2 linked regions of the Cycloclasticus pugetii PS-1 genome follow. The protein of the gene in region 2 interacts with the protein of the main gene of each other region in a pairwise test. Links are inferred from orthologs where the notes say so. Each region holds a gene or a part of one and is shown on either strand. Other genes may lie near its edges. The genes, in order: CYCPU_RS11965 and ndk.

What was found.
Region 1: the proteins of ndk (region 2) and CYCPU_RS11965 interact in binary tests that used the Escherichia coli proteins (3 or more experiments, as listed by UniProt). The link is inferred for Cycloclasticus pugetii PS-1 from one-to-one orthologs.

Annotation. Positions count from the first base shown.
Region 1 is NZ_ARVU01000001.1:2,076,465-2,082,786, reverse strand. The notes cover bases 1,915-4,852. They hold CYCPU_RS11965 (5-formyltetrahydrofolate cyclo-ligase), read right to left. Parts: upstream 3,727-4,852; coding sequence 3,103-3,726; downstream 1,915-3,102. Other genes in these bases: CYCPU_RS0110145 (UPF0149 family protein), read left to right, coding at 4,780-4,852; CYCPU_RS0110150 (TIGR02449 family protein), read right to left, coding at 4,438-4,656; CYCPU_RS0110155 (cell division protein ZapA), read right to left, coding at 4,133-4,435; rpiA (ribose-5-phosphate isomerase RpiA), read right to left, coding at 2,359-3,015; CYCPU_RS0110170 (SulP family inorganic anion transporter), read right to left, coding at 1,915-1,975. Outside these bases: CYCPU_RS0110175 (GGDEF domain-containing protein), read left to right, coding at 1-251; more of CYCPU_RS0110170, read right to left, coding at 272-1,914; more of CYCPU_RS0110145, read left to right, coding at 4,853-5,343; pepP (Xaa-Pro aminopeptidase), read left to right, coding at 5,364-6,322. UniProt on the Escherichia coli protein: Involved in the removal of 5-formyltetrahydrofolate.
Region 2 is NZ_ARVU01000001.1:596,516-606,704, forward strand. Bases 7,415-10,189 are described here. They hold ndk (nucleoside-diphosphate kinase), read left to right. Parts: upstream 7,415-8,473; coding sequence 8,474-8,905; downstream 8,906-10,189. Other genes in these bases: tatB (Sec-independent protein translocase protein TatB), read right to left, coding at 7,415-7,676; iscA (iron-sulfur cluster assembly protein IscA), read left to right, coding at 7,967-8,296; CYCPU_RS0103055 (dual-specificity RNA methyltransferase RlmN), read left to right, coding at 8,912-9,991; pilW (type IV pilus biogenesis/stability protein PilW), read left to right, coding at 9,988-10,189. In the rest of the region: CYCPU_RS0103005 (ABC transporter permease), read left to right, coding at 1-1,612; CYCPU_RS0103010 (DUF2058 domain-containing protein), read left to right, coding at 1,659-2,198; CYCPU_RS0103015 (DUF1415 domain-containing protein), read left to right, coding at 2,192-2,746; CYCPU_RS0103020 (ABC-F family ATPase), read right to left, coding at 2,801-4,411; CYCPU_RS0103025 (DEAD/DEAH box helicase), read right to left, coding at 4,451-5,779; transcription antiterminator/RNA stability regulator CspE, read left to right, coding at 6,114-6,314; CYCPU_RS0103035 (AEC family transporter), read left to right, coding at 6,428-7,378; more of tatB, read right to left, coding at 7,347-7,414. UniProt on the Escherichia coli protein: Major role in the synthesis of nucleoside triphosphates other than ATP. The ATP gamma phosphate is transferred to the NDP beta phosphate via a ping-pong mechanism, using a phosphorylated active-site intermediate.

The sequences.
Region 1 (6,322 bases), 1.5 Mb from region 2 along the record:
AAGAATTTGCTGTTATTTTTACAGGTAGTGACCTTGATAGTGGGTTAAAAAGGTTAGAGCAATTTCGAAAAAGTGTAGAAGATTGTAAGTTTGGTTATCAAGGTAAACGACTTACAATAACAATGTCTGTTGGTTGTGCCGAGTTTGCTCCTGGAGATACGGTAAGTGATGTCTATGGAAGGGCTGATCAGGCCTTGTATAAAGCTAAAAGTTTAGGAAGGAACCAATGCTTGAGTGAGCGGGCAATATAATCCTTAAATGTTTGGCGTAGTTAGCGGCGCGCTTGTAATGTCGTTATGGCTTGATGAGTGCTTAAAAAAATATTTTCCGTGCCTATCTTTTTTAGAAACTCAGTATCTTTCAGCTTATCCATAACCGGACCTTTTATTTCAGCTAAGTGTAGCTGAATGTTGGCTTTTTCAAGTCGGTAAAGAATGTCACTTAAGGATTGTAGCGCGCTGGTGTCAATAAAGCTTATCGACTGACAAATAAGTACAATATGGTTAATCGACTGGTTGTCCGCAACCAACCCCATAATATTGTCTTCAAGGTAGTTTGTGTTAGCAAAATAAAGGTTTTCGTCAACGCGTATGGCAAGAATTTCTTTATCCGTTTTTACTTTATAGCGCTTGATGTTTCTATAATGCTCAGAGTTTCCCACTTGCCCAACTACAGCAATATGAGGTTGGCTGCTTCTATGTAGGTATAAGCCAATAGAGATAATAATGCCAGCCAGAATGCCGCTTTCTACATTAATAAATAACACAGTAAGAAAAGTTATTAACATCAAAGTGGCCTCTGTACGGTCGTAGCGCCATGTGTGTTTAAGGGTGTGTGTGTCAATGAGAGGTAGTACGGCAAATATAATAACTGCACTGAGTGCAGCCTTTGGTAAAAAAAAGAATAAGGGTGTTAAAACAGACAGAGTCAAACCAACTAAACAAGCCGTAATAATAGACGCCAAGGGGGAGTTAGCGCCGGCGGTGAAATTAACCATCGAACGACCAAAACCTCCAGCTACTGGATAGCCACCACTAAGAGCTGATGAGACATTGGCAGCACTGAGTCCTAAGAGTTCCTTATTCGCATCGATTTTTTGTCGTTTCTGCCCAGCCATGGATTTTGCAATAGAAACACTTTCTAGATAACCAATTAAAGCGATAAGCAGAGCAGAGGGAAGGAGTTGTTTAAATAGTTGCTCATCGTAATTAGGCAGAATAATATGAGGAAGCCCTGGTGGAATATAACCAACCACGGATACCTCAAATCGTGTATTTAAATGGAAATAATAAACAACAAGAGTGCCAGTAACGGCAACAATAAGAGGGCCCGAATTCGATATAAACTTTATGCTGTTAGGGTTAAATGCTCTTTTCTTTAAGAGGTTTGCTAAAGGGCCTTTAAACCACCATAGAAGCATTAAGCTGCAAACTCCGAGGATGCTTGTTACTAGGTGTCCTTGGGGAAGTTGGGTAACGATATGGGTTATAGCCTGGTAAGGGGCGAGCCCTTCGGTGATGTTTAAACCAACAATATGTTTTACTTGGCTTAAGGCGATAATGATAGCTGAGGCGCTAATAAACCCGGAAACAACGGGGTGACTTAGAAAATTTATAATACTACCTAACCTAGCTGCTCGCATTAATAGCAATATGATGCCAGTTAATAAAGCCAGAGTGTTTGCTGCGTTTATTACTTCGTCAATATTGCTGATGCCTAATTCGGCGATAGTGGCGCCTGTCATTAACGACATAATACCGACCGGCCCAATGGCCAATGTTCGACTACTGCCGAAAGCGGCGTATAAAATGATTGGAAGAACGGATGAATACAGGGCTACTTCGGCGGGGAGCCCTGCCAACAGACCATAGGCCATAGATTGAGGAATAAGGACAATAGCAACAATGACGCCAGCAATTAAATCCCCCTTTAATTGAGCGGTTTGGTACGTCTTGATCCAGCTTGGTAGAAGCATGATGTAAAACCTTATTGCGCCGTATTTTTATCATTCGTAACGCACCTGAGCTAAATGCAGGGGTAACGTTCTTTGACAGGATTTATAGGTATATTAAATTAGCATAAATATATAATAACTTTATTAAGCTGTTGTTTAAAATTGACTTCAATCATTTTTTTTGCTGCAATGCAATAAAATTATAATAAAATCAATCAGTTAAAAAATATATATTGTTGCTTTTTTGCAAAAACACTGTATTATTCATTTTAAGAGCAAGGAGAGGGGAAAGACAGTTTCTTTTGTAGTTAGAAGAGCTGCATAAAAAATAATAATAAAAATAAAAACTAGGGGGCTTTTAGCCCCTTTTTTTTGCCTGAAATAAATGTCCTGGAGGCTTTGGTTTAAAGCGTTAAGGTTTGGGTCCCCTGTTCACTGGCAAGCAAAACAGTATCAGCCGACCGGTTAGCGAATAGGCCAGTTGTTACAACACCGGTAATGTTATTGAGTGTGTTTTCCAGTTTCATTGGCTCTAAAATATCTAAACGGTGAATATCTAAAATGACGTTGCCGTTATCAGTAATAAAATTTTCTCGCCAGACGGGCTGACCACCAAGTGCTGATATGGTTCGAGCCACATAACTTCTAGCCATCGGAATGACTTCTACAGGTAGCGGAAATTTGCCCAATCGAGAGACTAACTTGCTGTGGTCGGCAATACAAATAAAGTGTTTGCTGGCGGCGGCAATAATCTTTTCACGGGTCAAGGCACCACCGCCTCCTTTTATGAGTTCTAAATTCGTATTAATTTCATCGGCTCCATCAACATAAATATCTAAAGTGCCCACGGCATTTAAATCAAGAACCGGGATGCCTAAAGCCAATAATCTTTCTGTGCTGGCCTCTGAACTTGAAACGGCACCTTCAAATTGATGCTTAAGAGGAACCAATAAATCAATAAAGTGGTTGACCGTTGAGCCGGTACCAACGCCTAAAATACGGCAGTTCTTTACGTACGGGATAGCGGCTTGTGCGGCTAGTTTTTTTAAGTCGTCTTGCATGAGTAAAAGATTGGCGTTAGTTGTTAAGAAGTATTCGTATGATATATCGCATCTAAGCGTAGTTAGAAGCTATTTAATCATCATTTTTTATAATGCATCGGATGAGTCGCCTAGTAGGCGTTGTTTTGCCTTGGCTGAAAAGCAGACCACTCCAAGCTCTGTGACGATGGCATCTAATGGAACATCCCAGGCTTCAGGCTTAATAGTATCAACCATTTGCAGGCTATAAGCGATACCCACTAAGAGCGGTTTTTTTTTGCATGCCGGACTCAACATAAAATTGAGTGTACGGTCATAGTAGCCGCCACCCATACCTATGCGATGGCCTAGCTGGTCAAAACCCACTAAAGGAATGAGTATGCTGGTTAATAATTTAGCAGGTAAATAGAGCTGTTTGGCAGGCTCGGGGATATTGAATCGATTGTTTTCCAATGGATCGCCCCATAGATAAGAAGAGAATCTAAGTCTTTGCTTATTTAAAGCCGGGAGATAGTGTTTGCAGCGGGTCTTTGAGCAAGCTTGTATGAATAAATCGAGTGTTGGTTCACCATCATTAGCGAGGTAACTCGCAACACTTGAGGAGCGAAGAAGAAGCCCTGTTTTTAACAAATGTTGGTTGATACTGTAATCAAATCGGGCTCTATCAGAGGTCGAAATAGTGTTACGTCTGCGTCGTAATGATTGTCTTAAGGAAGGTATTAATTGGGTCATAAAATAGGGCGCTTCCCGCCAGTGCCGTATTCAGGTTTCTACCTTGAACCGATAGGTTCAAGTGGGAGTCGGACATTTGCATTAGGCTTCTCTATGTAGAGCGTGCACACCAACAAAATGATCTGTCTTCCCGGGTAGGTAATTAGGTCCAAGGGCATTTCACCTTAACTCGAACACCGCAGGAAACGCACTGACAGTGTAACCCTATGAAAAAAAATTAACAGTATATTTTTTACATTTAAAGAGAGATAAAAAATATTTTTATTATTTTACAGCTGATCAAGATGTTTTCTAAAGAGTGTAAAGCCGCTTCGTTTTGCAGCTAAGGTTAAACAGATTGCGGTTGATATCGTATGAAGCCTATCTAATTTAATGAGTAGGGCAAATTAAAGTTAAAGTAGGAAAACTATTTACCGAAGGCGTCTATGGCAAAGTCTAGTTTATTTTGAAGGGCGATTATTTTGTCACTAATATTTAAAGAGGCGCCGCTTTTTTTTTGGTTTTCAACTAAAAAATCATGTGTGATATTGAGGCCAGCCATTACGGCTATGCGGTCTAAGCCTACTACTCGTCCGGATTTTTTAATGCTTTGCATTTTTTCATCTAAAAACCGAGCAGAAGACTCAAGCCCTGCTCGCTCATTTTCAGAGCAGCTGACTCGGTATTCTTTATCTAGTAGGTGTAAGGTGACAGTCGTGGAAGTTGACATGCTTATATTTCCATTAATTTAAGCCTAGAAATCATTGACTCAATACGCGTTTTAGCTTTTTCAGTTTTATCCATTAAAGCACTGCGTTGTTGAATGAGATCGGCTTGCTGGCTCTTGAGTTGTTGGTTTTCTTCATGCAGGTTTTGGCACACTTGAACAAGTGCGTCAATTTTCTGCTCAAGGTGTTGCAAGTCAATTTCTGGGTTTTGTTCTTTATTCACAAGATAAATAGTAGGTGTGATTGCTGAGAAGGTCAATACCGTTAGTAATATAGTCGGTAAGTTTTGGTGCCTCGGTCACGTAATGATAGCATAGCCACATTGATAAATTGTTTGGAGTGGGCAGTGAAACGTTTAGGTAATTATGAGGATTTGCAGTTAATTTTTGATGAGCATGATGCTGGTATGAATGTGTCTGAAGCACATGGCTTGGCGTCAGGCATGCTATGTGTGCAATTTGATGCAGACTTTAATCGTTGGATAAGTGCAATATTTGATACGGAAGATCAGCTAAAAGCCTTAACGAATGAGGATAAGCAAGGCTTAATTGGTTTGTTTCAAGGTACATTGGAATTGCTCAAAACCGATGAGTTTATTTTTGACTTGTTGCTACCCGATGAGGAAGAACGGATTGGTGTGCGGGCAGTTGCCATGAGTGAATGGTGCCAGGGTTTTTTATATGGCGTGGCTTATATGGGGGTCGGTGATGATAAAGATTGGAGTGAGGACTGTAGAGGCATATTAAGAGATTTAATGGAGATTTCACGTTTAGATGCCGACAACTCAGATGAGTCAGATGAGCAAGCGTTTATGGAGTTACAAGAATACGTGCGGATGGGCGTGCAAATTTTAATGCAAGAACTGCAACCAGATAGCGATTCATCAACGGAACAACCAACGCTTCACTAGCGAGATATAAAGGAGGCTTTGTGATAGAAGAGCAAAAAGAATTTGCCCGTAGAAGGCAGCAATTTTTACGCATGGTGGGTGAAGGGAATATTGCGGTGATCGCCAGCGCATCTATTATGCAACGTAATAGCGATGTGGAATTTCATTTTCGTCAAAACAGTGATTTCTTTTATTTAAGCGGTTTTGATGAGCCTGAATCGGTGATTGTGTTTGTACCAGGTAGGGAACAAGGCGAGTATGTTTTATTTTGCCGAGAATATGATGAGAAAACCGCTTTATGGGTAGGGGCGAGTGCGGGCTTAGAAGGCGCGGTTCGTGATTATGCTGTAGATGATGCATTTCCGATTGATGATATCGATGATATTTTGCCTGGCTTATTGGAAAATAAAAATCGGTTGTATTTCCCAATGGGGGCACAGCCTGATTTTGACCAACAATTGATGGATTGGTCTCAGCAAGTAAGAGGCCGCTCTAGGGCAGGGGTATCAGCACCCGCAGAATTTATTTCGTCAGATCATATTTTGCATGAAATGCGGCTTATAAAGTCAGCACAAGAAATTAAATGGATGAAAAAGGCGGCAAAAATATCAGTTAAAGCACATATTAAGGCTATGCAATCTTGTCGTCCGGGGATGTATGAATATCAAGTTGAGGCAAACCTTAAGCACTGTTTTATGAGTCATGGCGCACAGCAAGAAGCCTACCCAGCGATTGTCGGTGGTGGGCATAATGGATGTGTTCTGCATTACATAGATAATAATGCCGTATTAAATGATGGTGATTTATTGTTGATTGATGCGGGTTGTGAGTGGAAAAAATATGCATCTGACATTACCCGAACTTTCCCCGTAAATGGTGTGTTTAATGAAGAGCAAAAAGCGCTCTATCAATTAGTGTTAGATGCCCAGTACGCAGCTATAGAGCAAGTTAAACCCGGTAATCATTGGAACGACCCGCATGATGCTGCGGTTGAGGTGTT
Region 2 (10,189 bases):
GCGTTGCTTGGGGTGTAAGCAGAATGATATTTTGTTGATATTCCTATATCAGTTTTTTTTAATAGGTGCCGTGGCTTGTTCGGCTGGACTATTATTTGGCTGGTTGACACAAGAAGCACTGTTTCATCTATTGCGTAATTTATTACCCGCTATGGTGTCAGATCCAAGCCTTATTGCTGTGATGTTTGGTTTTATGACGGGGTTTGCCATTTTGATTGGTTTTGCCTTGCCACCTTTGCTAAGGCTCAAACGGGTTTCGCCCTTACGGGTTTTACGCCGAGAGCTCGAACCGTTGAATAGTAGCGCCTGGTTGGTTTATGGTTTAGCGCTTACTTTGATTAGTGGGCTTATTTATCGATACACCGATGATTTAATGCTGTTGTTTTCAATAATGGGTGGCGGCTTATTGGCGGTAATTTTTTCAGCAGGCTTGTTGTACGTGCTTTTATTGCAAGGTCGCAAGTTATTACCGCATGTTGGCTTAGCTGGACGCTTGGGTTTGCAAGGCGTGTTAAGAGACCCCAAGGCCAGTGTGACCCAAGTCTTAGCGTTTAGCATCACGATTTTGGCTATGTTACTGAGTTTTACGGTGAGGAATGATTTGTTAACCGATTGGCAACAGCAAATACCTGATGAGGCACCGAATTATTTTGCGATTAATATTTTTCCTGACCAAGTGGCTAACTTCGATAATATATTGAGTCGCCAGGGTGTTCCCGCTGCTAGTTTTCACCCAGTTGTACGTGGACGTTTAGTGGCTATTAATGGAACGCCGGTGCAAAAAATTGTTAGCAAAGACTCCCAAGGAGAGCGTGCAACACATCGTGATTTAAGCCTGACATGGAATAAGGAGCTGCCGCTAGATAATAAAACTCTAGCTGGACACTGGAGCGGGACGAAAAAAGGCGAAGTGTCTATTGAAAGTAAGTTGGCTGAAAGTTTGCAGGTGAAGCTAGGCGATCAGCTGACCTTTAGTATTGGTAGTGAGCAAATTAACGCCAAAATAACGCACCTGCGGAGCGTGCAATGGGACACGATGAAACCTAATTTTTACATGGTGTTTTCTGAAGAAACCTTGGCTAACTTTCCAACCACATACATCACGAGTTTTTATTTATCAGAAAATAATAAAACGCTCTTAAATGATCTGGTCAGGCAATTTCCAGCGATGACCTTGTTGGAAGTGGATGCCATGTTGAAACAAATAAAACTGATTTTATCGCAACTCACTAGTGCGATTAATTACTTATTATATTTTGCTTTGTTAGCTGGTTTTACCGTACTGCTGTCGTCGATATATTCAACATTGGATACTCGAATTTCAGAAGGTGCTTTGATGCGAACATTGGGTGCTCATCGCAGGCTATTACGCAATGCCCATTTGATTGAGTTTGCTGCAATTGGGGTCATGTCGGGGTTAGTTGCGGTGTTTATTTTCAACTGGGTGTTGTTTGGTTTATATCGCTATGTGCTTCACTTGGATTTTTATTTTAATTGGGTATTGTGTCTTGTAGTACCCATTATTAGTGCTGGCTGCGTTGTCTTGGCTGGTTTCTGGGGTGTTAAAGATGTGGTTAATAAGTCACCTGTGCATATGCTTCGAGGGACGTAAGCAACGTGTATTATTTGTATGAACGATAAAGGTTAAAATATATATTATGAAAAATATTTCCCTACAAGACCAATTGCTAAAGGCTGGCTTGACCAGTAAGTCGAAAGCGCATAAAGCTAAAACGCAAAAGCATAAACAAATTAAACAGAAACAAAAAAATAAAATTCAGGTGGTTGATCAAGCGGCCGTGTTGGCTGAGGAAGCTAAGCTAAAACAGCAAGAAAAGGATCGTTTGCTTAATGAGAAACGCAATCAACAAGCTGAGCAGAAACAAATTGCCGGACAAATTAACCAACTTATCTCGCTTAATAAATTAGATAAAGACGAAGAGGGTGCCCCGTTTAATTTTACTCACGATAATAAAGTAAAAGCCATTTATATAGATGAAGCTTTGCGACAACGTATTGTTGCAGGCACGGCGGTGATTGTTCAGCTAGGTAAAACCTACGAAGTCGTGCCTATTGGGGTTGCTGAAAAAATTGCACAGCGCGATAAAGAGCGTGTGATTTATTTAGAAGATGTTTCACCTATTTCATCGGATGATGCCTATGCTGATTACGCTGTGCCGGATGATTTGATGTGGTAAGGGCAGCTGACGAAAGGGTCATAGAGAGTTGTCGCCAATGGGTTGAGACAGTTATTATTGCGTTGAATTTTTGCCCGTTTGCAAAACCTGTTGTTAATGCGGGGCGCGTTGACTACAAGGTGATTAATGAGCGCGGTGTTGAGCAAGGTTTAATGGCGCTTAGTGATCAGCTCAGTTACCTTGCCAACAACGATCATGTCGAAACGAGCTTATTGATTTACCCACAGGGCTTAGAATCATTCGATGACTATCTTGATTTTGCTGCGATAGCCGATGATTTATTGCTTGAGGAGGGATATGAAGGTGTATTTCAAATAGCTACGTTTCACCCAGACTATTGTTTTGAAGGCCAGCAGCAAGATGATGCATCTAATTATACAAATCGTTCGCCATATCCAATATTACATATTTTACGAGAAGCAAGCATAGAAGCAGCGTTAGAGGGTGTATCAAGCCCCGATAAAATACCAAGCAGAAATATTGAGTTGGCCAGAGCAAAAGGTTTGGAAGGCATGCAAGCGTTGCTGACGGCGTGCCAATCAACATAAAAAAGCCCGCTTTAGTATTCAAGCGGGCTTTTTTGTAACGATATGACGGTGTCTTTAACGGGTGCCCGTTTTGACGTTTTCAATATCTTGGCTTTTAAGATATTCATCATAGGTGCCATGGAAATCAACAATGCCATTAGGTGTTATTTCAACAATGCGGTTGGCAAGTGAAGAGACGAATTCGCGGTCATGACTTACAAAAATTAATGTGCCATCATAATTATCCAAAGCTAAGTTTAAGGCTTCGATAGACTCCATATCTAAATGGTTTGTTGGTTCGTCCATTAACATGACATTGGTTTCGCCCAAGGTTAGTTTGCCAAACAGTAGACGGTTTTTCTCACCACCGGAACACACAGCAACTTTTTTATTAAAATCATCGGATGAAAAGAGCAAACGCCCCAAGGTCATGCGGACTACTTGGTCATTATGACTTGGTTTTCGCCACTGACTCATCCAGTCGAATAAGGTCATGTCGACATTAAAATCGTCGCTAGCATCTTGCGGGCAATAGCCAAGAGTGGCATTTTCTGCCCATTGAATAGTACCCTTGTTAGGACTTATTTCATTCATGAGGCAACGCAAGAAAGTCGTTTTACCGGCACCATTTTCGCCAATAACAGCTAAGCGTGTACCGGCTTGTAAAATCATGCTGGTGTTTGTAAATAAAGTTTCATCAAAACCATGCTCAAGGTTTTCAATGGTGACGGCTTCACGATGAAGTTTTTTAATTTGATTGAAGCGGATAAATGGGCTCACACGTGATGAGGGTTTAATATCGGCCAGTTCAATTTTTTCTAATTTCTTAGCTCGTGATGTTGCTTGTTTGGCTTTAGACGCATTGGCAGAAAAGCGACTAACAAATTGTTGCAGTTCAGCCATTTGAGTTTTCTTCTTGGCATTCTCTGATTGAAGTAACTCGCGCGCTTGGGTTGATGCGATCATGAAATCATCGTAGTTGCCCGGGTATATACGCAGTTCGCCGTAGTCAATATCTGCCATGTGCGTGCAAACGGCATTTAAGAAATGTCGATCATGCGAGATGATGATCATGGTGCTTTTTGACTGATTGATAATCCCTTCAAGCCAGCGAATCGTATTAATGTCCAAGTTGTTGGTGGGCTCATCGAGAAGTAATACGTCAGGCTCTGAAAAGAGTGCTTGGGCTAATAAAACACGCAGTTTCCAGCCCGGAGCAACGTTACTCATTAGGCCGTAATGGAATTCTTGTTCAATCCCCGCACTCATGAGTAGTTCTTCTGCACGACTTTCAGCGCTGTAGCCATCCATTTCAGCAAACTCAACTTCTAATTCGGCAACCCGCATGCCTTCTTCTTCGGTCATTTCAGCTAATGAATAGATACGTTCACGTTCTTGTTTTACCTTCCAGAGTTCATCGTGTCCCATGATGACGGTATCAACAACGGTGTGTTCTTCAAAGGCAAATTGGTCTTGGCCTAATTTACCGATACGTTCTCCTGGGTCTTTTGATACGTTGCCGGATGTAGGCTCTAAATCGCCTCCTAATATTTTCATATAGGTTGATTTGCCACAACCGTTTGCGCCGATAAGCCCGTAACGGTTGCCGTTGCCAAACTTGGCTGAAACGTTTTCAAAAAGTGGCTTAGAGCCAAACTGCATGGTGATGTTTGCGCTAATTAACATAGTGATTGCTCGTTATAAATGTGTTGTTTAAAAGTGTGGTTACCGATTTCCAAAATTATCAGGTCGGTTGGTAGGTTTATTTTGAGTATTGCGCTTTTTTGCACGAGTGGAGCCATTCGGTTTAGCACCGGTGTTTGTTTTAGGTTTGGCAGGTGAATGGTTTTTGGGTGTTGATTTTCTAGGGCGTTGATTATTACGGCCATTTTGAATCGGTTCTGGTTTGATGCTTAGATCAGGTTCATAACCTTCAAAAGTAACTTTTTTGATATCGGTTTTAATCAGGCGCTCAATACCTTTTAGTAGTTTTAATTCATCAACACAAACTAGAGACATGGCTTCACCTTCGCTGCCTGCTCGGCCAGTACGACCGATGCGGTGTACATAATCTTCAGGCACATTAGGCAGTTCAAAATTAACCACATGGGGAAGCTGGTCAATGTCTAGGCCACGAGCGGCGATGTCTGTGGCGACCAGTACACGAATATCGTTGGATTTAAAGTTTGCTAATGCTTTAGTGCGAGCCCCTTGGCTTTTATTACCATGAATAGCGGCTGCAGTAATACCATCTTTATTGAGTTGCTCGGATAATTTGTTGGCGCCATGTTTAGTGCGTGTAAACACCAGGACTTGTTTCCAGTCATTTGAGCCAATAAGAAAAGATAATAATTCACGTTTGCGTTTTTTATCAACAGGGTGAACGACTTGGGAGATCAGCTCCGATGCAGAATTCTCTTTGGCGACTTCTACTAACGCAGGGTTATGTAACAGGCTGCTCGTTAGTTTCTTAATTTCGTTTGAGAAGGTGGCTGAAAACAGTAGTGTTTGTTTTTGCTGAGGTAGTAAAGCTAAAACCTTTCTAATGTCTCGAATAAAGCCCATATCAAGCATACGATCGGCCTCATCGAGTACGAGGATTTCGACGGATGATAGGTCAACAGTATTTTGGCTGACATGATCGAGAAGACGGCCTGGCGTTGCGACTAAAATATCAACACCCTTACGCAATTTTTGCTTTTGTGGATTAATGTTTACACCACCAAATATAACAAACGATGATAAGGGTAAATGTTGACCATAATCTCTGACGCTCTCAGCAACTTGTGCCGCTAGTTCGCGCGTTGGTGTTAATACTAAGGCGCGAACTTTGCCCGCCTTTGGTTTCGCGTCGCCAGATTCCATAAGGCGTTGTAAAACAGGTAACGTGAAACTGGCTGTTTTTCCGGTGCCAGTTTGTGCGCCGCCCATTAGGTCTCGTCCTTCTAGGATGAGTGGAATGGATTGGGCTTGGATTGAGGTGGGTTCGGTGTAGCCTTTTTTAGATACAGCGGTGATTAATTCAGCTCTGAGGCCGAGTGAGTCGAACGACATATAGTTTTCTCCGTGAGTCCATCCGCCATTTAATAAATGGCACGGTCGAGGTGGAAGCAATGTTTAGTTACGGCGGGCAGTATTTTAATATTGCCACGTTTTGAGGTGGGTGCAGACCGATCAGCACAACCATTTTGAGGGGCTTATTGTACCTGATCGCTAAAGAATATAGTGATATATGTCAGTAAAGGTTGAGAAAAAGCTGTTTTTCTAAAGAAAGTACGTTAGAATTAATCTCGCTACATTCTCTACTGGTTTTTGTAAGATCTGCTCTTGTTAATTTCCTTGTAAGATTTGTAACATTTTTTAATTTTAATTTTATTGAGGTATTATCATGGCAACAGGAACAGTTAAGTGGTTCAACGAATCTAAAGGCTTCGGCTTTATTACTCCAGAAGATGGCAGCAAAGATGTATTCGTACATTTCTCAGCTATCGCTAGCGAAGGTTTTCGTACGTTAAACGAAGGTCAGCAAGTGAACTTCGACGTAGAGAATGGCCCTAAAGGCCCACAAGCTGTAAACGTAACAGCTTAAGTTTCTATTCGTATGAAAAAGCCTCGCTTAATGCGGGGCTTTTTTTTGTCTACACACTTTGTAGGTGTTTTTTAAGGTATGATTGATTTGAGGTATATTAAGGGTTAGAGGTAATGGCTGAGATATTTGATCAAGTTAATGCGGCACTGCTACCAAGTGCATTTATTATATTAATGGGTGTTTTGCTGAGGTATTGGGAGCCTGCGGGTCTTACATTACATGAAACTCGGCGTGTCATCAGTACCTTGGTGATTAATCTGTTTTACCCGGCACTTATTTTTTCTGTTATTCCTAATGTGACCCTATCGGGAGACATTTTTAGTGCTCCGATGGTATCAAATGTAGGTATTGTTGTTGGCATGCTTGCGTGTTGGGTTTTCTACCCTTGGTTAAAACGTCAAGGTTTGGGTAAACCTGAACTGGGCGCGTTAATGTTGGTTTGTGGTTTAGGGAATATTATTTCTCTGGGAGTGCCGTTACTACAGGCGATGCAAGGTGACGAGGCCGCAAGGTTCGCTATTTATGTCGATATTATGGCCATTACACCAATGTTGTGGATTGTTGGTTTGTGGATAGCGATAGAATGGGGTGATAATAACGAGCAAAAGCAAACTCCGTTAAGGTTTATTAAATCATTATTAAGCCTGCCGCCCATATGGGCCTTTGTTGTTGCAATTTTGATGAATATTTATGACATTAGTTTGCCGCTGTTTCTTCAAAAGGGCACCACGATGCTGGGAAATATTACGATGTCGGGTATGTTGTTGGTCGTGGGGATGTCGCTCTCATTTGGTAGCCTAAGGAAGCACAAAGGCATTGCTATTTTGGCGTCAGCAGTAAAGCTACTTGTCGTCCCAGCGGTCGTTTACTTTACAGCAAATGCAACCATGACAGATGTTAAAACAATACATGCGACGGTCTTGGTAGCAGCTACGCCGTCGATGATGGCAACAATGATTTTAAGCGAGCGTTATGGTTTGAATACGGAGCTATTGTCTACTGTATTAGTGGCAAGTACGGCATTATTTTTTATTACTTTGCCGATTTGGTTGGTGGTGCTGTAGGTTTTTTTTCGCTAGGGTCTTTGAGTTGATTTTGTAATTCATCCAGAGATGATTCAACCTCTTTAATGGGGGCGGAAATACTGTTATCGAGGGTGTTTTTAGCACGTTCCACGGATTGTTTTAATTCTTCGACACGAATTTGTTCGTCAATTTCATATTTAACTGTTTTTACCATACCGCGTGCCTTACCGAGCCATAAGCCTGTGGTACGTGCTACACGTGGAAGCTTCTCTGGGCCTATGACCAGTAGTGCGATAATACCAATGAGGCAGATTTCAAAAAAACCGATATCAAACATGCTTTTTAGTGTTAAGAGTGGCTGTTTATTAGAAGAGTTATAGGGGCAGTATAAGATAAACAACAGAGGTTAACCAAGAGTCATCAATCTTAGGTGATAGATTTCCCTTAAAAAAATGATCATGTAGAATGCTGTCTAATGAAAGAATTAGCTTTAATGGGCTTATTGATAGGTTGCTATATAGTGTAAGCCGTATCGTTGAATGCCTTATTATGAGTTGTCGGTAAAGGAACCTATTTGTAGTTATAAACTCAAAGGGGTGGTAAGTATTTATTAATATTGAGGAAAATATGTCTGTTACATTAACTGAAAACGCTGCAATGCAAGTGCAGGATCAATTGAATAAACGGGGTAAAGGGTTGGGCTTACGATTGGGTGTTCGTGAGTCTGGTTGCTCGGGTTACTCTTATGTCATTGATTTTGCAGATGAAGTTGAGTCTAAGGATACTGTTTTCGAAATGCATGGTGTTAAAGTCATCATCAATGAAGACTCGTTGAGTTTTTTAGATGGGATGGAGTTGGATTTTGCAAGAGAAGGTATTAATTCTGCCTTCAAGTTCAATAACCCAAATGTGAAAGATGCGTGTGGCTGCGGTGAAAGTTTTACCGTTGAGCCATAATTTTTTTCCTGTGCATAATTTAGTCTTCGTGATAGTTTTTACGGCTTATTAGCTGATTGCTAGAAAGGGCCGTAATCTGTAGACTACACACATTGTGACAGTTCGCTGTCAGATAACCTAATACCGTGAATTTACACGGGTTTTTCTAAAATTAATTTTTATTGTTGGAGTAATACTATGGCGCTTGAGCGTACTTTTTCTATTGTAAAACCGGATGCAGTTGCAAAAAATGTAATTGGACAAATTTATGCTCGCTTTGAAGAAGCGGGATTAAAAATTGTAGCGTCTAAAATGTTGCAACTTTCTCGTGAGCAAGCAGAAGGCTTCTATGCTGTGCATAAAGAGCGTCCTTTTTATAATGACTTGGTTTCATTTATGATCTCTGGCCCTGTCATGGTTCAAGTGCTTGAGGGTGAAAATGCTATTTTGAAAAACCGTGAAGTGATGGGTGCAACAAACCCAGCTGAAGCCGAAGCAGGTACTATTCGTAAAGACTTTGCAGATAGCATTGATGAAAATGCAGTTCATGGCTCAGATGCGCCTGAAACAGCGGCTGAAGAAATTAAGTTCTTCTTTAATGATGATGAACTGTGCGAACGTCTTCGTTAAACACTGATGAACTCAAAACAAAACTTGTTGAATTTAGATCGTAAGGGTCTGGAAACATTTTTTACTGAAATAGGTGAAAAACCATTTCGTGCGAAACAAGTTTTGAAATGGATTCATCAAGAAGGCATTTCTGATTTTGAGCTAATGACGAATATCAGCAAGGGGTTGCGAACACACCTTGCTGATATTGCTGAGGTACGCGTACCTGAGATAGTCTTCGAACAAAAATCTGATGATGGAACCTATAAATGGGTGCTTGAGTTAGATGGGCAAAACCGTATCGAAACAGTTTTTATTCCTGAAGAAGGTCGCGGTACCTTATGCGTGTCATCACAAGTAGGTTGTGCGCTTGAGTGCACTTTTTGCTCTACGGCGACACAAGGTTTCAATCGTAACTTATCTGTTGCTGAAATTATTGGGCAGGTATGGGTGGCGGTTAAGGCGCTAAAAGGTAAAGCCAATCTAACAAATGTTGTGATGATGGGAATGGGCGAGCCGCTACTTAACTTCAACAATACCGTTACGGCCTTAAACTTAATGATGGACGATTTTGCATACGGCTTAGCCAAACGTCGTGTCACAGTCAGCACCTCTGGTGTTGTGCCAGCGATGTATCGTTTGGCCGAAGTAAGTGATGCGAGCCTGGCAGTTTCTCTTCATGCGCCGAACGACGAATTAAGAAACGAATTAGTACCAATTAATAAAAAATATCCAATTGCTGAGTTGTTAGAAGCCTGTAAGTATTATATTAAAGGCGAAAAACGCCGAAAAATAACCTTTGAATACGTGATGTTAAGCGGCGTAAATGATTCGGTTGAGCAAGCGCATGAATTAAAGCGCTTATTGGCTGATGTGCCGTCCAAAGTGAATTTGATTCCTTTTAACCCCTTTCCTAATACACACTACAAACGCTCTAGTAATAATGCGATCCACCGGTTTACCAATGTCTTGAAAGAGGCTGGACTGATAACAACAACACGTAAAACACGTGGAGACGATATTGATGCTGCTTGTGGGCAATTGGTTGGCAAGGTGAAAGATAAAACAAAACGACAGCTAAAGAACCAGAGGGTAACCGCGGTATGAATAAATGGATTATTCAAATAATAATGCTGTGTTTTTTGGCTACCCTTGTAGCTTGCCAGCCGCAACACGTTAAAGAAAATAGCGCCTCATCTATCCAAGGCACAGAAAAAAGCCCTGCTGATGTTTATGTATCCCTTGGTGTGGAATATATGAAAAGAGGGATGAATGAAGTGGCGTTAGAAAAACTAAAGAAGGCAA